DNA from 4 places in the Paenibacillus lacisediminis genome. Region 3 is predicted to be linked to each of the others. Evidence: riboswitches for the same ligand, from Rfam matches in the RefSeq annotation. Region 3 holds a riboswitch; each other region holds the start of a gene.
What was found. Region 3 has a riboswitch for thiamine pyrophosphate ahead of ACLD72_RS04005 (ECF transporter S component). Riboswitches for the same ligand answer to the same signal wherever they lie in the genome.
Positions count from the first base shown of each region.

Region 1: another riboswitch for thiamine pyrophosphate. It lies ahead of ACLD72_RS16545 (ABC transporter substrate-binding protein); the one in region 3 lies ahead of ACLD72_RS04005 (ECF transporter S component).
Region 2: another riboswitch for thiamine pyrophosphate. It lies ahead of ACLD72_RS12420 (thiamine phosphate synthase); the one in region 3 lies ahead of ACLD72_RS04005 (ECF transporter S component).
Region 4: another riboswitch for thiamine pyrophosphate. It lies ahead of tenA (thiaminase II); the one in region 3 lies ahead of ACLD72_RS04005 (ECF transporter S component).

Region 1 is NZ_JBKIAX020000008.1:206-5,749, reverse strand. Features, by position in the region: gene ACLD72_RS16555 (sensor domain-containing diguanylate cyclase) at 1-999, opposite strand, end outside; gene ACLD72_RS16550 (cold-shock protein) at 1,190-1,402, opposite strand; TPP riboswitch at 1,733-1,843, shown strand; gene ACLD72_RS16545 (ABC transporter substrate-binding protein) at 2,007-3,041, shown strand; gene ACLD72_RS16540 (MTH1187 family thiamine-binding protein) at 3,079-3,372, shown strand; gene ACLD72_RS16535 (ABC transporter permease) at 3,369-4,133, shown strand; gene ACLD72_RS16530 (ABC transporter ATP-binding protein) at 4,139-4,942, shown strand; gene ACLD72_RS16525 (HD-GYP domain-containing protein) at 4,939-5,544, opposite strand, start outside.
Region 2 is NZ_JBKIAX020000005.1:281,083-286,626, forward strand. Features, by position in the region: gene ACLD72_RS12400 (glycosyltransferase family 2 protein) at 1-646, opposite strand, end outside; gene thiH (2-iminoacetate synthase ThiH) at 879-1,982, opposite strand; gene ACLD72_RS12410 (thiazole synthase) at 1,993-2,763, opposite strand; gene thiS (sulfur carrier protein ThiS) at 2,769-2,975, opposite strand; gene ACLD72_RS12420 (thiamine phosphate synthase) at 2,988-3,623, opposite strand; TPP riboswitch at 3,954-4,054, opposite strand; gene ACLD72_RS12425 (apiosidase-like domain-containing protein) at 4,129-5,409, opposite strand; gene ACLD72_RS12430 (PTS sugar transporter subunit IIC) at 5,499-5,544, opposite strand, start outside.
Region 3 is NZ_JBKIAX020000002.1:141,118-146,661, reverse strand. Features, by position in the region: gene ACLD72_RS04020 (transposase) at 722-1,624, opposite strand; partial or broken gene ACLD72_RS04015 (IS4 family transposase) at 2,222-2,410, shown strand; gene ACLD72_RS04010 (hypothetical protein) at 2,563-2,784, shown strand; TPP riboswitch at 3,083-3,194, shown strand; gene ACLD72_RS04005 (ECF transporter S component) at 3,294-3,899, shown strand; gene ACLD72_RS04000 (ABC transporter ATP-binding protein) at 3,902-5,544, shown strand, end outside.
Region 4 is NZ_JBKIAX020000017.1:3,662-9,205, reverse strand. Features, by position in the region: gene ACLD72_RS25215 (alpha-mannosidase) at 1-3,127, shown strand, start outside; TPP riboswitch at 3,216-3,319, shown strand; gene tenA (thiaminase II) at 3,480-4,187, shown strand; gene thiM (hydroxyethylthiazole kinase) at 4,207-5,058, shown strand; gene thiD (bifunctional hydroxymethylpyrimidine kinase/phosphomethylpyrimidine kinase) at 5,055-5,544, shown strand, end outside.

The DNA.
Region 1 (5,544 bases), on a different contig from region 3:
CGATCTATCCCCCGGCGAGACCATTTTCCGAGACAAAATCTCATCAAAACGGCGGCGGTTCGGAATTTCGGTCAATCCGTCCAACTGGGTCAGCCGGGTTAATTTCTCGTTGGCTTTCTCCAGCTCGAAGCCGGACTCAATCAATTGCCGGTGCTGTTCCGAAAGCCGGATAAACAGCCGGTTCACCTCGTTCACCACCGAGCAGATTACGACCATTGCCGCAATGACCGAGTTGATTTTGGCCATGTACCAGCCGAGCGAAAACCGGGTGCCGGCCAGCAAGGTCAGCGTCACGTCCATCATAAGCGCAACGATCGCCACCGTCAGCCACAAGTGCAGCACCGTGTGGCCTTTGTTTTTCCAGGCCATCACTAGCAGTGCCGCCAGGTTCAGCAGCCATACGGCAGGGCCAAGCCCGGACGAATTTAACTGCCGGTAATCGCCATGGCCTATAATTTCGGGCAGCGTCCCCTCTCCAAGGACCGACAATTCAATAAAGCCAAGCGCAAGCAGCAAAGTAAACGAAATGCCCGCCACGCCCCAATTGAAAATATGCTCTTTTTTCTCGATTGGCTTCGGCCATATCGATTGCGTGAAAACGTACAGCAAAATCCCCAAAGAAAATCCGCTGTGCCAAAACACCCACAACCATCCCGCAGCCTGACTGCGTTCGCCGAAATACCAGGCATCGGAAAACAGCCCCGGAAACGTAATAATATGCGCGGTGGTAATGATTCCGGTAAACAGGTAGGTGCAGGATAATACCAGCAGCGACGGAATCCCGGACGCCCGGTATTGGCTGTAGGCGATAAAAGCGGTCAGCAGATCCCCGAATATAAGCCAAGCGATGGCAGCGGCAAAAAAAAGCTCCAACCCGGGCGAATTTCTTATGCCGAGCGAAATCGCCGCTATCGATACGGCCACGATCAAAATGGCCAGAAAAACCGCGAATTTTCTTTGCTTGCTTCCGGAGGGAATGTCGAAAACCTGTGATGCCACCTTGTAATTTCCATGCATAGGCGGGCAATTCCCCCCTTCTGGTTGTTTTTCGTGTAGTACCTCCAACATATTAGATTTTAAATAGAGATGCAATCTTTTTCTCCCGGTTGCCGCAAAACGGCAAACAGCCGCATTCGCTTTGGGGCGAATGCGGCTGTTTGGGGCAAGCAAGGTATTTATCGGATTACGCTTAAGAAGACGTTCTCGGATCGAATGTGGGGTTCTTCAGTTGAGGCAGCATCTTCATCCCCTTCTCCATTTCAGAAGAGCATAACGGACACACCGGCGTATAGTCAAACGTAAAATTATCCCGCATCCAGCCATTGCAATCCTCACTGATGCAAGACCAGACCGGCGTGTTCTCCTCGGGAATTTCCTCCAGCGGTTTTTTACGGTAGCTCATCTTTTTCCTCCTCAAAATGGATGTTGGTCAACCAATTCGGCATGCGGCCAAGGCCGCTTATATGAGCTGAATAAAAACGGCTCCTGGCGCAAAATGGGCGCACCAAGAGCGTGATGCCTATCTTAAAAAAATTCACACATTGAAAAAAGTTCCATTTATATAGTGACACTCTTTCCAATGTGTGAATATTGCGTTCTCAAATCATAAGCTGATTTAATTATAACGGTTTACCAAATAAAACGCAAATCTCCTGATATTTCAAGCCAATTCCCTTTGCCAAGCTGGACAGACGGGCCGCGGGAAATTATAATGACTAGTGAAATCCGCAGTTGAATAGTTCAGGGGTGCTGGAATCGGCCGGCTGAGATTGTATCCCATCAAGATACTGACCCTTAACCTGATCTGGATAATGCCAGCGTAGGGAGCGTTATGGATGAAACATGTTAATGAATTTCATTCCGCCAGCCTATCAGCGTCCCGACCGGGACGTTTTTTTGTTGTCCGGACCTGACGTCCGGAAGCTTTCGGACGTATCCAGGTTATAAATGAACAAACTGCGGAAATTTAACGATAAAAAGGGAGAGAATTTGCTGTGAAGAAAAACATGCGGGCTTCCCTCGTGGCGGTCCTATCCTGCCTCCTGCTGGTTCTGGCCGGCTGCGGCGGCCAAGCTGGCGGCGGCAGCGAAGGCAATCCAGCCGCGGGTGCCGCCGCGGACAATGGAGGGGCCAAGGCGCCGCGCGGCGTTAAGCTCGTGCTCGATTGGAGCCCCAATACGAACCACACCGGCTTATACGTCGCCAAAGAACTGGGGTATTTTAAGGAGGAAGGCCTGAACGTGGATATCGTGCTCCCGGGCGCCGGCGGCGCAGAAGCTATGGTCGCTTCCGGTGAGGTGCCGTTTGGCGTCAGCGTGCAGGAGAACGTCACGCAAAGCCGGATGCAAGGCGTTCCGCTCGTATCGATCGCGGCCGTCATTCAGCACAACACCTCCGGTTTCGCCGCTCCGGCCGGCAAAAACATCAAATCGCCGAAAGATTTTGAAGGCAAAACGTACGGCGGATGGGGCTCTCCGGTAGAAGAAGCCGTCATGAAATCCATCATGGACCAGGAAGGCGCCGACGTCAGCAAAGTCAAATTCCTCAACATCGGGGATGCCGACTACTTCACCGCCGTGAAGCGCGACATCGACTTCGCCTGGATCTTTTACGCCTGGACCGGCATTGAAGCGGAGCTTCGGGGTGAACCGCTTGATATGCTGTACGTCAAAGACTACTCGGATAAGCTCGACTATTACACACCCGTGATCGTGACGAACGAGAAGACGATCGCAAACGATCCCGAGCTGGTCAAATCGTTTATGCGCGCCGTGTCCAAAGGATACAATTACGCCATCGATCATCCCGAGGAAGCGGCGCAAATTTTGCTGAAGGCCGTGCCTGAACTCGACCATGACCTGGTCGTCGCCAGCCAGAAATGGCTTAGCCCGAAATACCAGGATGACGCGGCCCGCTGGGGCGAACAGAAGAAGGAAGTATGGCAGAACTACTCCGACTGGATGCACGAGCGCGGGCTGCTGGAGAAGCCGCTTGAAGTCGACGCCGCGTTTACAAACGAATTTTTGCCTGCCGCCGAGTAAATAAAGAGAAATAAAACCGAGAAAGGATGTTAAATTTATGCCAAATGCACTGCTCAGTATTCAGATCATTCCGAAAACGCCCCACGGCGAAGACGTTATTCCGTATGTCGACCGCGCGATCGAGGTCATTCAGGCCTCCGGGGTCAAATATCAGGTGAATCCGCTGGAGACCACGATGGAGGGCGATTTGGACGAGCTGCTGGCCATCGTCAAAAAGATGAACGAAGCGGTCATCGAGTTCGGCAGTACGGGGATCATTTCGCAGATTAAAATTTCTTACAACCCGCAGGGCGTCAGCATGGATAAGCTGACCGAGAAATACCGTCCATGAATTTCCGCAGCCTGTGGAACAGCGTATGGCCGCCGCTTACGGCGGTCATCCTGTTTTTGCTCATTTGGCAAGGGGCCACGGTCTGGTTCAATATTGATCAATGGATTTTGCCCAGCCCGCTTGACATCGGCCGCGAAGCGGCTGCCGAATCAGCCGGTCTAAAGGAGCACACCTTCGCCACGCTGCGCCTGATGCTGGCCGGATTCGCCATCGGCACGCTGGTTGGTCTGCTGGTTGCTTTTGTGCTGCATTATGTACCGTTTCTGAAAGCATCGCTTTATCCGCTGATCATCTTGAGCCAAAACGTGCCCAGCATCGCGCTGGCCCCGCTGCTTATGATCTGGTTTGGCTTCGGCATGCTGCCCAAAATCATCGTCATTACGCTGGTCTGTTTTTTCCCCGTAGCCGTTGCCGCCATGGACGGACTGAACCGGACGGACCGGGTGATGCTGAACTATATGCGGATGATCGGGGCATCCAAAGGCCAGATTTTTCGCAAACTGGAAGTCCCCTATGCCCTTCCCGCCATCCTTTCCGGCGTAAAAATCGCCGCGACCTACAGCGTGATGGGAGCCGTCATCGCCGAATGGATCGGCGCGGACAAGGGGATCGGCTACTATATGCTGCTGCAAAAGTCATCGTTTCGCACAGATAAAATTTTCGTCGCCATCGCCATTATCGTTGTGATCAGCCTGGCCATGTTCGTCTGCGTCGCCCTGCTCGAAAAATGGCTGGTCCGCTACAAGCAGAAAGGGGATTAGCTCGCATGAATATTCATACCCGAGAAAAAACGGCGGCCCCCTTAGCGCTTGAGGTGCGCCATATCCACAAAACATTTCGTGAACGGCGCAAGGAGGTCCCCGTGCTGCGCGATATTTCGCTGGAGGTACATGCCGGCGAGTTCGTCTCGATCATCGGCCCGTCCGGCTGCGGCAAAAGCACCTTGTTCCACATTATCGGCGGTTTAACCGCCCCCGATCAGGGAGAGGTCTATCTACAGGGCGGCAAGGTGACTGGACAACGCGGCCACATTAGCTATGTGCCGCAGCAGCCGGCGCTTTTCCCGTGGCGAAGCATCGAGGATAACGTCGTGCTCGCGCGGGAGATCGCCGGAATGAAGCGCGCGGGCGCGCGAGGAGAGATACGGGAATGGCTGCGCAAAGCGGGACTGGGCGGCTTTGAAAAAGCATATCCCCATACGCTGTCCGGCGGTATGCAGCAGCGCGCTTCCTTCCTGCGGGGACTGCTTGCTCCCCAGGAGGTCATGTGCCTGGACGAGCCTTTCAGCGCGCTGGATGCCTTGACGCGCAGCGACATGCAGCGCTGGCTGCTGGAAATGTGGGAGGAAAATAAACGCTCCGTCCTGCTGATCACACACAGCATAGACGAAGCGCTGATGTTGTCGGATACGATTTATTTGTTCTCGGGCCGTCCGGCTAGGGTGCTGCATACCGTTAAGGTCCCATTTTCCCGCCCGCGCCGCGAGGATGTGGCCGAAGACCCGCTGTTCCTCGAACTGAAGCGCGACATCGCCCAGCGCATGGCGGCCGAGCAGCAGCACCAAAATTAAAGCAACGAAAAAATGTTCAACATGTCGTCGGAAAGCTTCATCAATGCGTGGACGATGTCGGGGTCAAATTGCGTTTCGCTGTGCCGCAGCAGCTCCAGTTTGGCCTCGCTCATCGTCAGCCTTTTCAGGCGGTAATGCCTGTCCGATGTCATGGAATCAAACGCGTCGACAACGGAACAGACCCGCGCGTTATAGGGGATCTCCTCCCCCTTTAAACCGTCGGGATACCCGCCTCCGTCCCAGCGCTCGTGATGCCAGCGAACGATTGCGACAACATCCGGTCCAAAGGCCGGATTCACCTCCACCAATTCGGCGCCGACCACCGGATGAAGTTTGATAATATTCCACTGTTGCTGCGTCAATGGCCCGCGATGCTCGATAATTTCGCGCGGTATCATCGTTTTCCCGATGTCGTGCATGAAGCAGCCTCGTATTAAACTGTCCTTCTCCGCCCCAACGATGCCCAGCGGCTCCGCAATCTTCTCCGCAAGCATGGCTACCCGGACGCAATGATGATAGGTTTCTGGATGTTTTCGCATAAGCATTTCAAACCACTTCACCGCGTCGGGGTTATTATCCGTATACAAGTCATCCACGAATTC
Region 2 (5,544 bases), on a different contig from region 3:
CATTTTGTATGGTCAGGTATTGCCTTGATACTTGCCCTTCATGAGATCTGTAATAAAGTACACAAGAAGGCAAGTTAGCCAGCCGGGTGACTTGAGCGAGCCGTTCCCACAGTTCATAATCCTCCGCGTGTTTATATTGTTCGTCATAACGGATGCCGTGATTATGCAATACACTTGTACGCATTAAGATGGTAGGGTGACAAATGCAAGAGTGGAACATTTGCCAACAGCGAATTCCATCATGGGTAACCGGTTTAGGGATAAGGTTGCGGTTATGAAGCCATTTCATAAACCCTCCCAGCACCCCAATTTCGGGGTGGGTGTCGAGAAATGCGACCTGACGCTCAAACCGCCTCGGGACAGAAATATCATCGGCGTCCATTCTGGCGATGTACTCGCCGTTCGCCATTTCAATTCCTTGATTAAGGGAAAAAATTAACCCTTTATTTGTATTGTGACTTATGAGCCGTATTCTGGGATCATTTACTTGCTGCAATTTTGCTAAGGTATCGTCCTGGGATCCGTCGTCAATGATGATAAATTCAAAATCTTTAAATGTCTGATCCAAAATACTCTTTACGGATTTAAGAATATAGCGCGACGAATTGTAAGTTGAGAGAAGCACAGTAACTTTGGGCACAACCATCCCTACCTTCCGGTTAAAGTAATTTTCTTAGTCATCCTATGTTGTCTTCTAACTTCAAGAAACTGGCAACTACCGGATAAGGAAAAATATGTTTAGTGGATAGGAGAGGAAGGGAAAGTCCGCTGTATTCATAGGCGATTCCATACCGCCCTTGCAAGCCGTTCTACCGTGCAGGAATGTTATACCATGGATTACCTGAAGCAGTCTCGCCAGGGGCTGCTTTTTCTATCTCTCAAACAAGAGCATCCCAATCTTTAAAAACCGGCTGCAGCCCGTTCTGATATAGCATCTCGCGGATTTCCGGCACGCTGCGCCCGTCCGAGATCTTAAATTGCGGCGTTCCTCCGGCATCGGTGTGACCTCCAACCGCCGTGGACACCCCCGCCGACATCTTGGTCACCCCGAGATGCACCAGTTTATCGCGCAATGGAGCGGGTTCTCTGCTGGACAAGGTGATGCCGGCCCGGGGCAAAAAGAGGCGATAAGCGGCAATAATCTGCACTAGCGCCCTGTCCGTCACTTCCGCTGCCGGATGAAAGTCTCCCAGAAAAGGGCGGAATCTCGGGATCGACAAGCTGATCTCGCAGTCAGGGTACTTCTGCTGAAGATAATTGGCATGCAGCGCCGTAATAAACGCCTCCTGCCGCCAATCATATAAACCGAGCAGGGCGCCGATATTTACGGAACGAAATCCCGCCGCTGAGCCGCGCTCCGGCGCGTCAAGGCGGTTTTTAAAATTACGCTTGGGGCCTTTAATATGCAGCTTCCCGTACGTTTCCCGGTGGTACACTTCCTGAAAGACGGTTAAACTGTCAACGCCCGCCTCGGCAAGCTCCCGGTATTCGGCGGTGGACATAGGATTTACTTCAATGCCGATCGAAGCAAAATACCCGCGCAAAACCTTGACGCAATCCTTAATATATCCGACCGGAGAGTCTTTGCGCGATTCGCCCGTCAACAGCAAAATATGGCGGATGCCGGCAGAGGCGATCGCGGCCGCTTCCCGCTCGACTTCTTGCATATCCAATTTTCTGCGCGGAAAATCGTAGATAGAACTAAAGCTGCAATATTCGCAGTGATTCACGCAAAAATCGGACACATACATCGGGGTAAACAACTGTATGGTATGACCGAACTGGCTCCGGGTCACTTGCCGGGCCATCTGCGCTATTTCCTCCAGGTGCTTCCCGGCCGCCGGGGACAGCAAAACGAGCAAATCTTCTTCATTTATTTTCCGTTTTGCCAGCACCCGCCTAATATCCGCAGCGGAATATTGCGGCCAGCGCTCCTGAAAGGGAAACTGTTCCAACGACAATAGCCTGTTATAAAAACTCATTCGTCCGCTCCTATTCGTCCAGGAATCCGGTTAATGGGGAGGAGGCGACAGCTTCTTGCTGCACCGGGCCCAATCCCGCCAAATAGGCCTGTCTGCCCGCCGCTACCGCACCGCGGAACGCTTCCGCCATGCCAAGCGGATCGCGTGCGGTGGCGATAGCCGTGTTCAGTAAGACGGCGGCGGCTCCCATTTCCATCGCTTCCGCCGCTTCCGAAGGCCGGCCGATTCCGGCGTCCACGATGACAGGCAGCCCCGCTTCTTCGATCATCATGCCGATCAGCTCTTTGGTGCGCAAGCCCCGGTTGCTGCCGATCGGGGACCCAAGCGGCATGACCGCGACAGCGCCCGCGTCCCTTAACCGGAAGGAAGCCGTCAGATCCGGGTTCATATAAGGGAACACCGCGAATCCCTCGGCGGCCAGCACTTCCGTGGCTCTGATCGTTTCCATATTGTCGGGAAGCAGGTATCTCTGATCATTAATCACCTCTAATTTGATCCAATGGCCCATGTCCGCCGCCCGGGCAAGCCGTGCGATCCGGATGGCCTCTTCGGCGTTACGGGCCCCGGAAGTGTTTGGCAAAAGCGTCATATGCGGCGGGATATGGTGAAGGAGATTTTCCTCCTCCCAGTCCGGGTTAACCCGCCTTAACGCTACGGTAATAACTTCCGCTCCCGACCTTGCGATCACTTCGGGAATCAGCGTGTTCCGGTTATATTTGCCGGTGCCGATAAATAATCGGCTGGACAACACCTTGCCGCCAATGTGAAATACATCTTCCATGCTTATCAGCCTCCCCCTACAAAATGTACAAGTTCAATGTGATCGCCCTCGGTCAGCCGGGTACTGGTGTACGCCTCTTTTCGGACAACCGTTCCATTCAGCTCCACCAAAATTCTTTCCTTATTCCATGGGCTGTCAGCCAATAAATCGTCCACCGTAACGCAATTTTCTTTCAGCAGGGTGTCCCTGCCATTTAAATGAACCTGCAACATTTTCACCTCCTCTCAGGGCCACGCGGCATGAATGGCGTCGCGATAGGATTTGGCTTGCGCCGCCGGATCTGCGGAAGAGTAGAGGCCGGACAGAACGGCAATACCTTGCGCACCGTTGCGAATGATATCCGCCGCGTTATCCGGCCGTATTCCTCCAATGGCAATGACCGGAACAGGGCAGCGAGCGCAGACCTCCGCCAGGATGTTAAGCCCGCGCCCGGGAAGGCCGGGTTTGCTGGACGAATCATAGATATGGCCCAAAAGACAGTAATCCGCTCCTTCACTCGCGGCCGCAGCCGCTTCCTCGGCGGAATGAACGGAACATCCCATTCGCATTCCTTGGGCAAGGGGGCGTACGGAAGCTGCCGGAAGACTGTGGCCAGCCAGTTGAATATTTGCCGCACCGGCGGCCAGCGCAACATCCAGCCGGTCGTTGATGACGATTTTTTCCAGCGGTACTCCCGCTTGGCGCATCAGCTTTACCATCTCAAACTGCTTTTTGGCCGAAAGCTGCTTATCGCGCAAATGAATGTAATCGACATAAGGAAGAACAGCCATCGCCACCCTCAGCAGTTCATGGACACGGATTCCTTCGGCCGATATAAGATGAAGTTCAGGCGCAGCATAGGATGGGGAACGATTCATCATGCGGATATCACTCCTAGTTCCATATATCAATGCTAAAAATAAAGGTACTTTATGTACTTATTTCCTGAGCCCTAGCCTGTTCATCTCCATTAGCGACATTTTATGTACTTATTTTCCTGTAAATGGTCAAGAACGTGGGCATTTCCATGCGACGGGGGAAAATAGCGCTATAAATTTCCTCTATTTCTCCCAAATGAACGGATATCAGCAAAATAGCGACATTTTTTACCGTTATTGGTTTTGAGCTAAAATAAATGCCAAAAAACCGCCCTCCTTCAGGAGGGCGGCTAAGAACAATAACGGGAAATAAGCCATGACAGGCATCAATCCATTCTTAACTCTCCACTTCCCTACGCAGGTATTAACCAGTTCAGGTTCAAAGGGTCCGAATTTGCATTCGTCTCAGCCTTGCGGCACCCCTAGTGTCGATTCCATATGCGATTTATTTACATTTTACAATATACATGATTATCCACAAAATAACAATCATTCATGGTGAACAAAATCATTTTTTGCTGCCGATCAATAAAACATCAGCCTCGAAATCGTGCATTTCAATGATCGTGATGTTCTCCCGAACGGTAACTTGAGGGAGCGCGAACCGCCGATGCTCCAGGTCAATAAGCGTAAATTCGTATTCGCTAAGGTCGGCATCCAACTTCAGCACGGTGTTGACCGGCACATAAACGGCTACCTTGGTGAAGTCGGCGGTGGCGGCCGCGCGAATTTCCTCCGTGTTTTTCAGCACAATGTTCCAGGGGCGTAAATCGGTCAGTTCGTATAGCTCAAACAGCCGTTTGGCAAAACCGTAATCCCAGGCTCCTTCAAATTGGAGCGCGGACCGCCAATCGTAAGGGCTGTCGAAGCCTTCGCCGGTCACGCCGAAGCGCTGGCCTTTCCGATGCCAGCTCCAAATCCCATGCGCCCCGTAGGTCACTCCCGCTCCGGCCCCGGAAAGCAGGCTTTGCCAGGCGGCTTTGCGCACATCGGCCCGGGTAAAGCGGCCATAAACCCGGCGGCTATAGCCCATCTGCTCATAACACGGTTCGGAATTGATCGTAGGCCGGGTATTAGGCTTATTGTAGAACTCCAGCGCTAGCGTATATGCCGTAGCTTGAAATTGCGAATTATGGCCGGACTGGTACATATAGAAATCGAGATCGGGATTGGCGGAAAATTCATCGGGCAACATCGCCAGCCTGCCTTGGATATGCAGGGTGGTCAAACACTGCGGACTATGCTGTTTCACGGCACGCAGCGCGGTTAAGTAATATTGCTTAGCGCGTTCGGAAGGAAAATCGGTATCCCCGCTGACCACATAAATCGGATGATATTTGGAAAACCGGTTGGCTGCATAACGGACGTAGGGCTCCACCGCTTCCAGCGGCATCTTCTTCTCTTCACGAAGCTTGGAAGCCCAGGTATCCGGGATATAATTGCACCATAACAGGACAAGCGCGGGGACAAAGCCTCGATCTACAGCCATTTGCACCATCGTTTCCGCTCTGTCGAAATAGGACTCGTTGAATTCAAAAAAGTTGTAACCGCCGCCCGCATCGCTGGCGAAAGGTTCAAACTTTAGCTCACTGCCGCTGGCATCCCATTGCCTAAGCAAATTCATCTGCAGCACATTAAAACCCTGCTGTTTGCGGTAATCCAGATAGTAAGCCCATTCCTCCAGGGTAATATTGGTAAAGGCGCTCCAGACAGTATCGGCCAAATAGAAAAAAGGCGCGCCCTCATGCACGAAATAACGTTTGTTTGCGGATATTCCCAGTTTGATCATCGGTTCTCACTCCAGCTATCGTAATGGCGAAAAACGGCGGATGGTTAAAAATTCCCGCCGTTTTTCGTGGTGTCTCTCTTTACATACTATTATAGGGAAACCGGACTTACTGTAGCCACATCGGACCCCTCTTGC
Region 3 (5,544 bases):
TTATTCCCTTCCTGATGCCCTGCTTCTCCGTCGTGGTATAAACATTTCTCCCTTGTTGTTTCTAACATTCGCCCGTGAATCTTTTTCTTAACTCAATATTCGCAGAGCAAAAATCAGCTTGAGTCCTTGAACTGAAGGTATTCAAAGAAATAAGAAAGGCGGCTGGCAAAATAGAAAAACACCGCTTTGTTTGGTAAAGCGAGAGTGACGAGCTTCTACGATTCGGACAGAAGAGGTGTCTTTCATTGTTATAGACATCAGCCCGACCTAAATCAACTACCGAACGATTAAAAGTATTCTTTTCTTGGGGTGGGCGGCAGATCAACACTCACTGTCCAGAGACTTTGCACGATTATCCCGTTTGATCAGGGTAGCAGAGAAACAGACAAGCTCGGGAGAAGAAAATATTTGGTGGAGAAGCAGATAGGTTCGAGATCATTTAGACGGGCTTAGGAGAAGGAATCAGGTTTAGGGGAGGTGAAACAGACCGGACAAGAGATCAAGACAAGAGATCAAGACAAGAGATTAGGACAGGAGATCAAGGACAAGACGCAATGGAAACGAAAAGACCGTGATTTTGCTGTAGCCTGAACCCTTCCATCTGCAGCAACGCCCGCACTGTTCATGCTAATTCACACCAATCAAGTTGATCCGTATTAAGCTAACCCCTACCCATTAAGTTGATCTGCATCAAACTCCCCTCGCCGTTCCAGCGTCTCGATCAGGCCGCATCCGCAAGGGGCTGATTCGGTTGGCGTGCGATCAGCCGGCGGTAAGGGATCGCCGGAATCGCCACACACATGCGCAGTAACTTCTGCCGCATTGTTTCTTCCGCTCCGGGCAGGTGCAGCCAGCGGCGTCCGGTATACTCGTTTAGGTACGCCTGCAGATGCTTTAGTCCCAAGGCTATATATGTACTCTTCAGCGTTTCCCACGCTTCTCTCACCACTTTCCGCAAGGGCGCATACAGACGAAAGGCTAGAGGGAACGACTGTACTACCGATGTACGGACATCCACATGCCCGTTGATGAACGCAGCGAGTTCGTGACGGTTTGCCCTTTTCCCGTCTCCTCTCTTATGAGGCACCAGGCGGATTTTGACCTGCTCCGGCTCGCCCGACTCCGTCACCGTGCATCCCGCTATGACCGCCGAGGCATACGGATGCGAAAACTGACACCGGGACGGGTTACGCCCATACAAATCGCTGTTCACCTTCACGTCTCCGTAGAGCAGTTCCCGGGCATCGAACTCTCCGACGGCATGGCGTATTTTGTGCAGCATCAACCAGGCGGTTTTGTAGGTGACCCGGATCACCTGGCTTAGCCGCAGCGCCGAGATGCCGCCCTCAAGCAGGAACAAATCCAGGGCCTCGAACCACTTGAGCAGGGGCAAATGTGTTCCTTCAAAAATCGTACCGACCAAAGCAGACGTTTGATGCTTGCACTTTCCGCACTCGAACAAGGGGATATGCCGGGAGGTCAGACGACTGCACCGGGTGTGAGCGCAGCGCGGGCAGACGAAGCCGTTCGGCCACTTCATCGCGATCAGCGCCTCCATGCAGGCCTGCTCGCTGTTATAACGGCTGCTGAATGGTTGAAGTTCCGTTCCCGCATTGGCCTCCATGGTCGCTCGCCCCCGAATCAAGAATTTACGAACTCACGTTCGATTTACTTCATTATACCGAACATACGTTCCTTTATCAAGTCGAAAATCTCACCTGAACCGCCTCATTTTTTCCTCATCTCTTTTTCTTCTCTCTTTTTTAGGAACCCTTGATCTAGCCCCACCCCCTACTCCCTGCTCTCTGAACGAAAGGGATAATCGTGCAAAGGCTGCAGGCAGGGACACCAAGGCACCAAGGTACCAAGACTCCAAGACACCAAGACTCCAAGACACGAACCCTTTAGACAGCCCCTCACCTGGCGTCGATTTGTGACACTGCTCGAAACGGATGCGGTGCAAAAGGTAGATGGTGCTGACCTCGGCGGATCGTGGCGCCCTCTTCATCGTTGGCTCTTCCGTGCTTCCATGTTTGAGCGGAATCGCAGCAAAGCGGTCGAGTTGCTTGTGCGATTTAGAGATCATGCCACCGGCACGTTTTACAAGGGACCTCCTATGCTCACGATGGACTGATCGAACGGCTACACCTTTTTGCCCCTCCACTTCGCACTACTTTAGCCCCAGCCATATCTTGCTGGCGTGAAAGCGTCGGCAAAGTACAATGCACGCTCCTTCGGCGGCTTGTTTTATTTGCTGTGCGGCGAAGTCGGCACACTCGATTGGCTGGCTACCTTACAGCAGTTGCTCGACTTGATCAACGAAGTAGCCCAAAAAGCCGGGAAGACACTGTCCGCCTCTGATTCAGCGTCAACTCCGGCAATGGAATGGATTGCTGCTTTACCCAGCTAAATCAAGGCTTACCTGCCGATTTTTTGCTGCGAAAGTTGAGTTCTTAAGATTAATTTAAGGTTGGCGACAGGGGGATGTAAGGATAGTCAGGTATGCTGATAAAAGAAATAGAGAGACCATACCCTTAAGCATAAAAGGAATGAAATGATCATATGAAATCGCTTTGGAAGTTTGCCCTGCAATTTTTGCTGGCCCATATCGTTAGCGATTTAACCTATAGGCAGCTCGCTTTTTTTCGGTACCCGTTCAATAATACATCCGTCCCCGCGGTCATTTTTAAAACCATGTTCGATATGATATTATTTGTGATCGTCGCTGCCGTTGTTTTTATCGGGATCGAGAAAATTCGGCAGATTATCAGACGTCTCAATTAGGCGGCAAAAGTGGGAGCTGGAGTATGAGATTGGATATTGGAAACTGAAACTCCGGACAAGGGGTGTACGCAGCCTGATGTCGCATAAAAAAATGAACCGTTCCGCCAACCGCAGGCTCCATTTCATCCATGTTGCCGCCAAGAAAGCAACCTCCTACTCTTAATGTGCCTATTCCGCTTATTTTGACAAAGAACAGGGACGGAATCAATATGAAGGCGGCTTTTTGTCCGTTTTGAAAAGTGAATGTTTAAAATTTGTTCTTGATGCCTGTAAGCAGTTGGTGTATGTTAAAGACAATCGCATACGATACGGGGGCTTGAGTGAATCAGGCTGAGATGGCAGCATACTCCGCTGCGGACCGTTAATCTGATCTGGATAATGCCAGCGTAGAGAATCGAATGTCCGGGATTTTTTTGTGTCCATCCCCGTGACCTGACTGCCGCCTGAGCTTATTCTGGCGGTTTTTTGTCGTTTGCGAAAAAAATATTTTTTGAAAAGGGGAGAAAAACATGCAAGAGGCAGCAACAAAACAAGGCGGCCGCGGGCTGAAGCTGAGCGATCTGCTGGTGACGGTGCTCGTGTCGGTCGTGCTTGGCGTAGTTTATCATTTCTGGAGTTCGGTGTATAACTTACTCTCGCCGCTGTTTGCGCAGGCCGACGAAATCGTATACGGGATGTGGTTTCTGGCCCCAACGCTTGTATTTTTGCTGATCCGCAAGCCGGGCGTGGCACTGATCGCGGAAGTGGCCGCGGCCCATGTGGAAATCCTGTTCGGCAGTGAATGGGGCGTTCAGCTCGTACTGTACAGCGTGTTGCAAGGCTTGGGAGCGGAACTCGTATTCGCGGCTTTCCGGTATCGCAAATTTTCCGGTTCCGTCGCCGCCTTGGCCGGAATCGGGGCCGCGGTCGGTTCCATCATTCCGGACATTTATTACGGATATGTACAGGACTATGAAACCTGGCTGCTGATCGCCAAATATGCGATGCGGGCCGTCAGCTCTGCGCTGATTGCCGGCTACTTTGCTTACGGGCTGGCCAAGGCCGTAGAAGCGACAGGCGTCACCACCTTGCTGCGCCCCGTTGATCCTAAAGATTACGCGGCATTGGATGATTAACTATGGAAACAGCCGTTGAAGTTTGCGATCTAAGGCTTAAATTTCCGGGGGAGACGCGGTTTGTGTTCAAGGATTTGAGCTTTCGGGCCTTTCGCGGGGAAAAAGTGCTCTTGCTCGGCCCCAGCGGGAGCGGGAAATCCACGCTTCTACAGGTGCTGTCGGGGATCATCCCGCAGCTCGTGGAGGTTCCGATGCGCTACGCTTCGCAACGTCTGCCCCACTCCTGGGGGTTCTTGTTCCAGGACCCGGACACCCAGTTTTGCATGCCTTACGTGGATGAGGAGTTGGCTTTTACGCTGGAAAACCTGGGGGTTCCCCGGCCGGAAATGGAAGCCCGGATGGAAGCGGTGCTGCAGGACGTCGGGCTGCGTTTGCCCGAGCTGCACATGCCGATCCATGCCTTGTCCCAAGGGATGAAGCAGCGGCTCGCTTTGGCTTCGGTGCTGCTCGGCGATCCGGAGGTTTTGCTGCTCGACGAGCCTTCCGCGCTGCTTGATCCGGAAGGGCGCGAGCAAATTTGGCAGTCCGTCAGCCGCATTGCCAAGGATCGCACGCTAATTATCGTCGAACACCGGATTGAAGAAATTCTGGCGCTTGGACTCGTCGACCGGGTCGCTTTGTTCGGACCGGACGGCCGTCTGCTAGGTCAGGGGCCGCCGCAGGCGATTTTTGCCGAGTTTCGCCGGGAGCTGAAGGAGTTTGGCATCTGGTATCCCGGCGTTTGGACGGAGTTTTTAGCCGCGCCGGAGGGGCGGCGGCTGCTGGAGCCGGCTCCGTCCAGGGGCGGGGAAACCGGCGCTTCTTCCGCCGGGCTGTCCGCGCCGTCTGCTGGCGCCTCCACCGGCTTCGCCCCGCTTGTCGAACTCAAAGGATTCCGCGGGCTAAGAATGGGCAAGCCGGTTATTGAAGTTGGGGATGCCACGGTGATGCCCGGCGATTTCATCGCCGTCACCGGTCCAAACGGTGCAGGAAAAAGCTCGCTGTTGCTCAGCCTGATGGGACTGCTGAAGACGGAGGGCGAATATGTTCTGCAGGGCGTTCCGATGCAGGGGGGCAAGGTTCGTCGCCGCGTACGCCGGCGCCAGATGGAGCGTACGGCACGGGAAATCGGCTTCGTCTTTCAAAACCCGGAATTTCAATTTGTAGCCGACCGGGTGGACGAGGAAGTGGCCTTTTCCCTCAGGGAAGATGGGCTTTCCGCAGAAGGGATTCACGAGCGTACGGTGCGGATTTTACGGCAATTCGGCCTGGAAGGTTATGAGGGGCGGCATCCCTACCAGCTGTCACTGGGGCAAAAACGGCGGCTCAGCGTGGCCAGCGCGGCCGTGCGTGAGCAGCCGCTGCTGCTGCTCGACGAACCGACTTTCGGCCAGGATGCCGCAAACGCGTTTGCGATCCTTTCGTTATGCGAAGAACTGCGGCGGAGCGGGACCGCGATCGTAATGGTCACGCATGAGGAGTGGATCGCAGCCACGGTCGCGACCCAGCGCTGGGAAGTGCGGGAAGGGCGGCTGGTCTCCCGCTCCTGCACGGAACGCGGGGCGGCAATGGCCGGGATTACGGCGGAGCCGGGGGGAGCGGGCCTGTCCGAAACGGCCGGCTCGCTCGCTTCATCCGTCTCCGGCAGAGCCGCATCCGCTTCCGC
Region 4 (5,544 bases), on a different contig from region 3:
AGCCAGACCGCCAAAGGGCGGGGAATGGAGTGCGATGCCGGCTGGTGAACGCTGGGAAGGCCGCGATCTTTACTTATGGCTGGAAGCTGAGGCGGAAATTCCGCAGGCTTGGAAAGGCCGCCGGGTTGTCGGCGTGTTTGATTTCGGTAAGACGGGCGGTGGGAACAACTCCGGTTTCGAGTCTTTGCTGTATGTCAACGGAGAGCCGTTTCAAGGGGTGGACTCCAACCATCAGGAGGTGTTTTTTCCCGAAGAAGCCGCCGGTACTTCCGTGTTGCTGCAATTTCGGCTTTGGTCAGGTCTGGAGGGCGGAGGTAAACCGCAGGTCCAGGAGCACCGGCTGAAACGGGCGGAAATCGCCTGGCTCGATGGAACGGTCGACCGTCTGTATTATACGGCCCGGGCCGTGATGCAGACCGTGGAAGTGCTACATAAACACGCTCCCGAGCGGACCGACCTGCTGACGGCGCTGGATCGGGCGTTTTTGCGGGTCGATTGGTCGCAGCCGGGCTCCGAGGCGTTTTATGACTCGTTGGCGGCCGCGGAAGAGCAGCTGTCGCAGGCGATTTCGGCGCTGCCCAAATCGTCGCCGGTTACGGTCCGCTGCATCGGGCATACGCACATCGACGTGGCTTGGCTATGGCGCCTCAAGCATACCCGGGAAAAAGCGGCCCGCTCCTTCAGCACTGTGCTGCGGTTGATGGAAATGTTCCCGGAGTACGTTTTTTTGCAAACGCAGCCCCAACTGTATGAGTACTTGAAGCAGGATTATCCGGAGCTTTACGAGCAAATCAAGGAACGGATCAAGGAAGGCCGCTGGGAGGCGGCCGGGGGGATGTGGCTGGAAGCCGACTGCAATTTGACGAGCGGCGAATCGCTGGTGCGGCAGCTGCTGTACGGCACCCGTTTTCTGCGTGAAGAGTTTGGTTCGGAGTGCACATATTTGTGGTTGCCCGACGTTTTCGGCTACAGCTGGGCATTGCCGCAAATCCTGCGCAAGTCGGGTTTCGATACGTTCATGACGACCAAAATCAGTTGGAACCAATACAACCGGATGCCGCACGACACGTTTAAATGGCGCGGGATCGACGGCAGCGAAGTGCTGACCCATTTCATCACCACCCCGCAGGACGGCAGCTTCTGGTGGTATACCTACAACGGCAACATCGAAGCGTCCAGTGTGCAGGGCATCTGGGAAACGTACCGGGACAAGGAAATCAACAAGGAGCTGCTGTTGTCTTACGGCTACGGGGACGGGGGCGGCGGCGTCAACCGGGAGCATCTGGAGCTGCGGCGCCGTCTCGAAGCGATGCCGGGGCTGCCGAACGTCGTCACCGGGAGGGCGGACGAATATTTCGCCAAACTGCATGAGACGGTGGAAGCGGCGGACCGTTATGTCCATACATGGGACGGCGAGCTGTATCTCGAGTACCACCGGGGAACTTATACGAGTCAGGCTTATAACAAAAAAATGAACCGCAAGCTCGAATTGCTCTCTCGTGACGCCGAATGGCTGCTTAGCCTGGAGGCGCTGCTGGCTGGCGGAGGCTGGGCCTCCTACCCGAAAGCGAAGCTCGACGAAAGCTGGAAAACGATTTTGCGCAATCAGTTCCACGACATCATTCCAGGCTCGTCGATTCCCGAAGTGTACCGCGATTCCAAACTGGAGTACGAGCAAGCCGCTGCGCTGCTGCAGGAATGCCGCAGTCAGGCGATCCGCGGGTTGACCCGAAGCGCCCTGATTGGCGATACAGCAATCGGTACCGCCTCGATAGGCGATGCCGTGACCGGCGATGCTGTGAACGGTGATCCGGAAGGCGAAGTGACCTATACCGTTTGGAATCCGTCCTCCTGGACGTATAGCGGCCTCGTTGCCGTCCATGGCGCTGGTCCCGGAGGACGTTGGAGCGATCACGACGGCCGCGAGCTTGACGCCGAATTTGACGGAAGCATCGTTTGGGTGAAGGTGGAAAACGTCCCGCCGTTGGGATTTAAGACGATAAGCCGCAGCTTGAATGGGGAGGAGGCGATGTCCGATTCGCAAGGAGCGTCAGCGGGAAGCGGTGACGCTGCTGAGGCGCCGTTTAGAGTTTTGCCGAACGGCATCGAGACTCCGCTGTATCGGATCGTCTGGAACGCGCGCGGCCAATTGACTTCGGTTTACGACCGGGCCGCCGGCCGCGAGGTGCTCGCTCCCGGAGAACGCGGCAACGTTCTCCAGGTGTTTGAAGATAAGCCGAAAATGTTCGAGGCTTGGGATATCGATATTTTTTATCAGGAGAAGATGAGCGAGGTTTCGGAGCTTAAGGAGTGCCGGGTTACGGCCGGCAAGCTGCGGGCAGAGGTCGCTTTCACCTGGATGTATATGAGCTCCACGATCAGCCAGCAGATGATTCTAAATGCCGATGATCGGCGGATCGAGTTCCGCACGCAGGTAGATTGGCAGGAACGCCAGCAGCTTTTAAAGGTCGCTTTTCCGGTGGATGTACGGGCAACGGAGGCCAACTACGACATCCAGTTCGGCAACGTCAAACGCCCGACGCATTGGAACACCTCCTGGGATCTGGCGCGGTTTGAGACGGTTGGGCACCAGTGGGCCGACCTGTCGGAGCACGGTTACGGCGTCAGCCTGCTCAACGATTGCAAATACGGTCATGACATCAAAAACAACGTGATCAGGCTGTCGCTGCTGAAATCGGCGACCTATCCCGATCCAGAGGCCGACCGTGGAGAGCATACGTTTACTTATGCCCTGTATCCGCACGAGGGGCATTGGTCCGAGGGCGAGACCGTGCAGGCCGCCGCGCTGCTGAATCAGCCGGTGTATGCCACACGCGGCCAGGCAGCGGCACCCGCTTTCTCCTTGCTGCGGGCTGTGCGCGTCAGCGGCAGCGGCGAAGTGGCAATCGACGCGGTCAAAAAAGCGGAGGACGACGACGCCTTGATCGTCCGCTTCCACGAATATAAAGGCGGCCGGGGTTCGGTTCGCCTGGAGAGCGATCTCACGTTTGTCTCCTGGCAAGAAACCGACCTGATGGAACGGCCGGCCGGGGAGGCCAAGCAAGGTACTGCCGAGCTGCAGATTTCGCCGTATGAGATTAAAACGGTTCGGCTCGCGCTCCGCTGAGGCCGCGGGGAAATTCCGGCGCGCATGGCAACGCGGAATTGACACTCCAGGAAGATCCAGGTAAAGTAGTGATAGTGAATCGAATAGGAAATTCCACTAGGGGCGCCGTATTCGGCTGAGACAAGAGCGTATCTTGGACCCTTTGAACCTGATCTAGTTCGTACTAGCGTAGGAAAGTGGAGCCGGTACTGCGCCGTCTGCAAGTGATCAAGTTGTGATGTGACTAGCCCTCGCGCGTTCAAGCCGCTCCCTCTACGGGGCGGCTTTTTTGCCGCTTCGTAAAGTTCTGCCGCTCGTCGTCCCATGGATGCTCCTGTATCGTAGTTCACATTTTACCCGGAGGTGAAGGACGATGAGTTTTGCGCAAACGCTGCGCGAGCAGGCGGACGAGGTTTTTGAAGCGATTTATCAGCATCCTTTCGTGCGGGGAATCGCCGACGGCAATCTGCAAAAAGAGCAATTGATTCATTACGTCAAACAGGATTACGAGTACTTGAACGCGTACATGCGGATCTACGGAATCGCCATATCGAAATGCGAAAGCCGCGATGATATCGCCCTGTTCAACGAACAGATCTCCTTTATTCTGAACAGCGAAATCCATCCGCACCACAATTTTTGCGCCGTTGCCGGGGTGCGTTTTGAGGAGCTGCAGGGCTTTCCCTTGGCGCCGTCCGCACATCATTACATCCGCCACATGCTGACTGTGGCGCATGAAGGCAGCCTGGGTGAAATATTGGCCGTGCTGCTGCCCTGCCCCTGGACGTATCTGGAAATCGGCCGCAAGCTGTTGGACGAAGTCCGCCCGGCCCCGGACCATCCTTTTTACGATTGGATGCAATTTTACGGTGGCCGGGTGACGAATGTGACGCAGAGGTTCCAGGACGCCCTCGACCAATGGGCGGAAACCGCGGCGGAAGCGGAGCGCCGGAGAATGGCGGATCATTTCATGCAAAGCTGCCAGTTGGAGTACCTGTTCTGGGACATGGCTTATAAGCTGGAGGAATGGCCGGTTCGGACGGGGCGGCGGAATGATGAACCAGTGCCGCGGGTGCATTAACGAAAGGGGCTGAACTTTAATGAGCATCTTGGAAAAAGATTTGTCCGCTCTGCTTACGAAAGTGCAAAACACGAAGCCGCTTGTGCACAACATGACAAACGTCGTCGTGACCAATTTTACGGCTAACGGCTTGTACGCACTGGGAGCTTCCCCGGTGATGGCTTACGCGCCGGAGGAAGTGGCCGATATGGCCCGGATCGCCGGGGCTCTCGTGCTGAACCTGGGGACGCTGTCCAGCGCCCAGGTCGAGGCGATGATCGTCGCCGGTTTGTCGGCGAACGCCCATGGGGTGCCAGTGCTGCTGGATCCGGTCGGGGCGGGCGCGACGCGTTTCCGGACGGAATCGGCGCTGCACATAATGCGCGAGGTCAAGGTGTCGCTGCTGCGGGGGAATGCGGCGGAAATCGCCCACCTGCTCGGGGAAAGCCGCGACATCAAGGGCGTGGATGCCGGGGAGAGCAGCGGCGAAGATCAGGCGGAGCTGGCCGTGCGGGCGGCGCGGAAGCTGAACACCGTCGTCGCCGTCACCGGGCGCGAGGATGTGATCACCGACGGGCAGCTGTGCCGGATCGTCAGCGGCGGGGATGCGCTGCTGACGCAGGTGACCGGCACGGGTTGCCTGCTGACGTCGGTGCTGGGCGCCTTTGCCGCGGTGGAACGCGACGACGTGCTGCTGGCCGGCACCGCCGGGCTGGCGTTTTACGGCGCCGCCGCGTCCCGCGCCGCGGAGCGCACCGCGTCCGCCGGACCCGGCAGCTTCCAGATCGCCTTCCTCGACGAGTTGGCCAAGCTGCACCCGCACTCGCTGAAGGGCCACGCGGCGGTCAGCGAGCGGGAAGTCTCCGCCGCCGGCGGGTGGTGGCTCGGATGAGCGGCGCGGTCCGGAAGGCGCTGACGATCGCCGGGTCGGACAGCGGCGGCGGGGCCGGCATCCAGGCCGACCTCAAAACGTTCCAGGAGCTTGGCGTGTTTGGCATGTCGGCGATCACCGCCGTCACCGTCCAAAACACGCTGGGCGTCCGGAACGTATACCCGCTGCCGCCGGAGGCCGCGGCGGAGCAAATCGAGGCGGTCGGCTCGGACTTGGCCCCGGACGCGCTGAAAACCGGCATGCTGTTCAGCGCCGGGATCATCCGCGCCGTAGCGGGGCAAATCCGCGCCTTCGGCTGGGCCCGGGTCGTCGTCGACCCGGTTATGATCGCCAAAGGCGGCGCCACGCTGTTGCAGCCCGAAGCGGTCGTGGCGCTGCAGGAGGAGCTGCTGCCGCTGGCGCAGGTGGTGACGCCGAATATCCCGGAGGCCGAGGCGTTATCCGGCATCCCGATTCTCGGCATGACCGACCGGCGCGAGGCGGCCA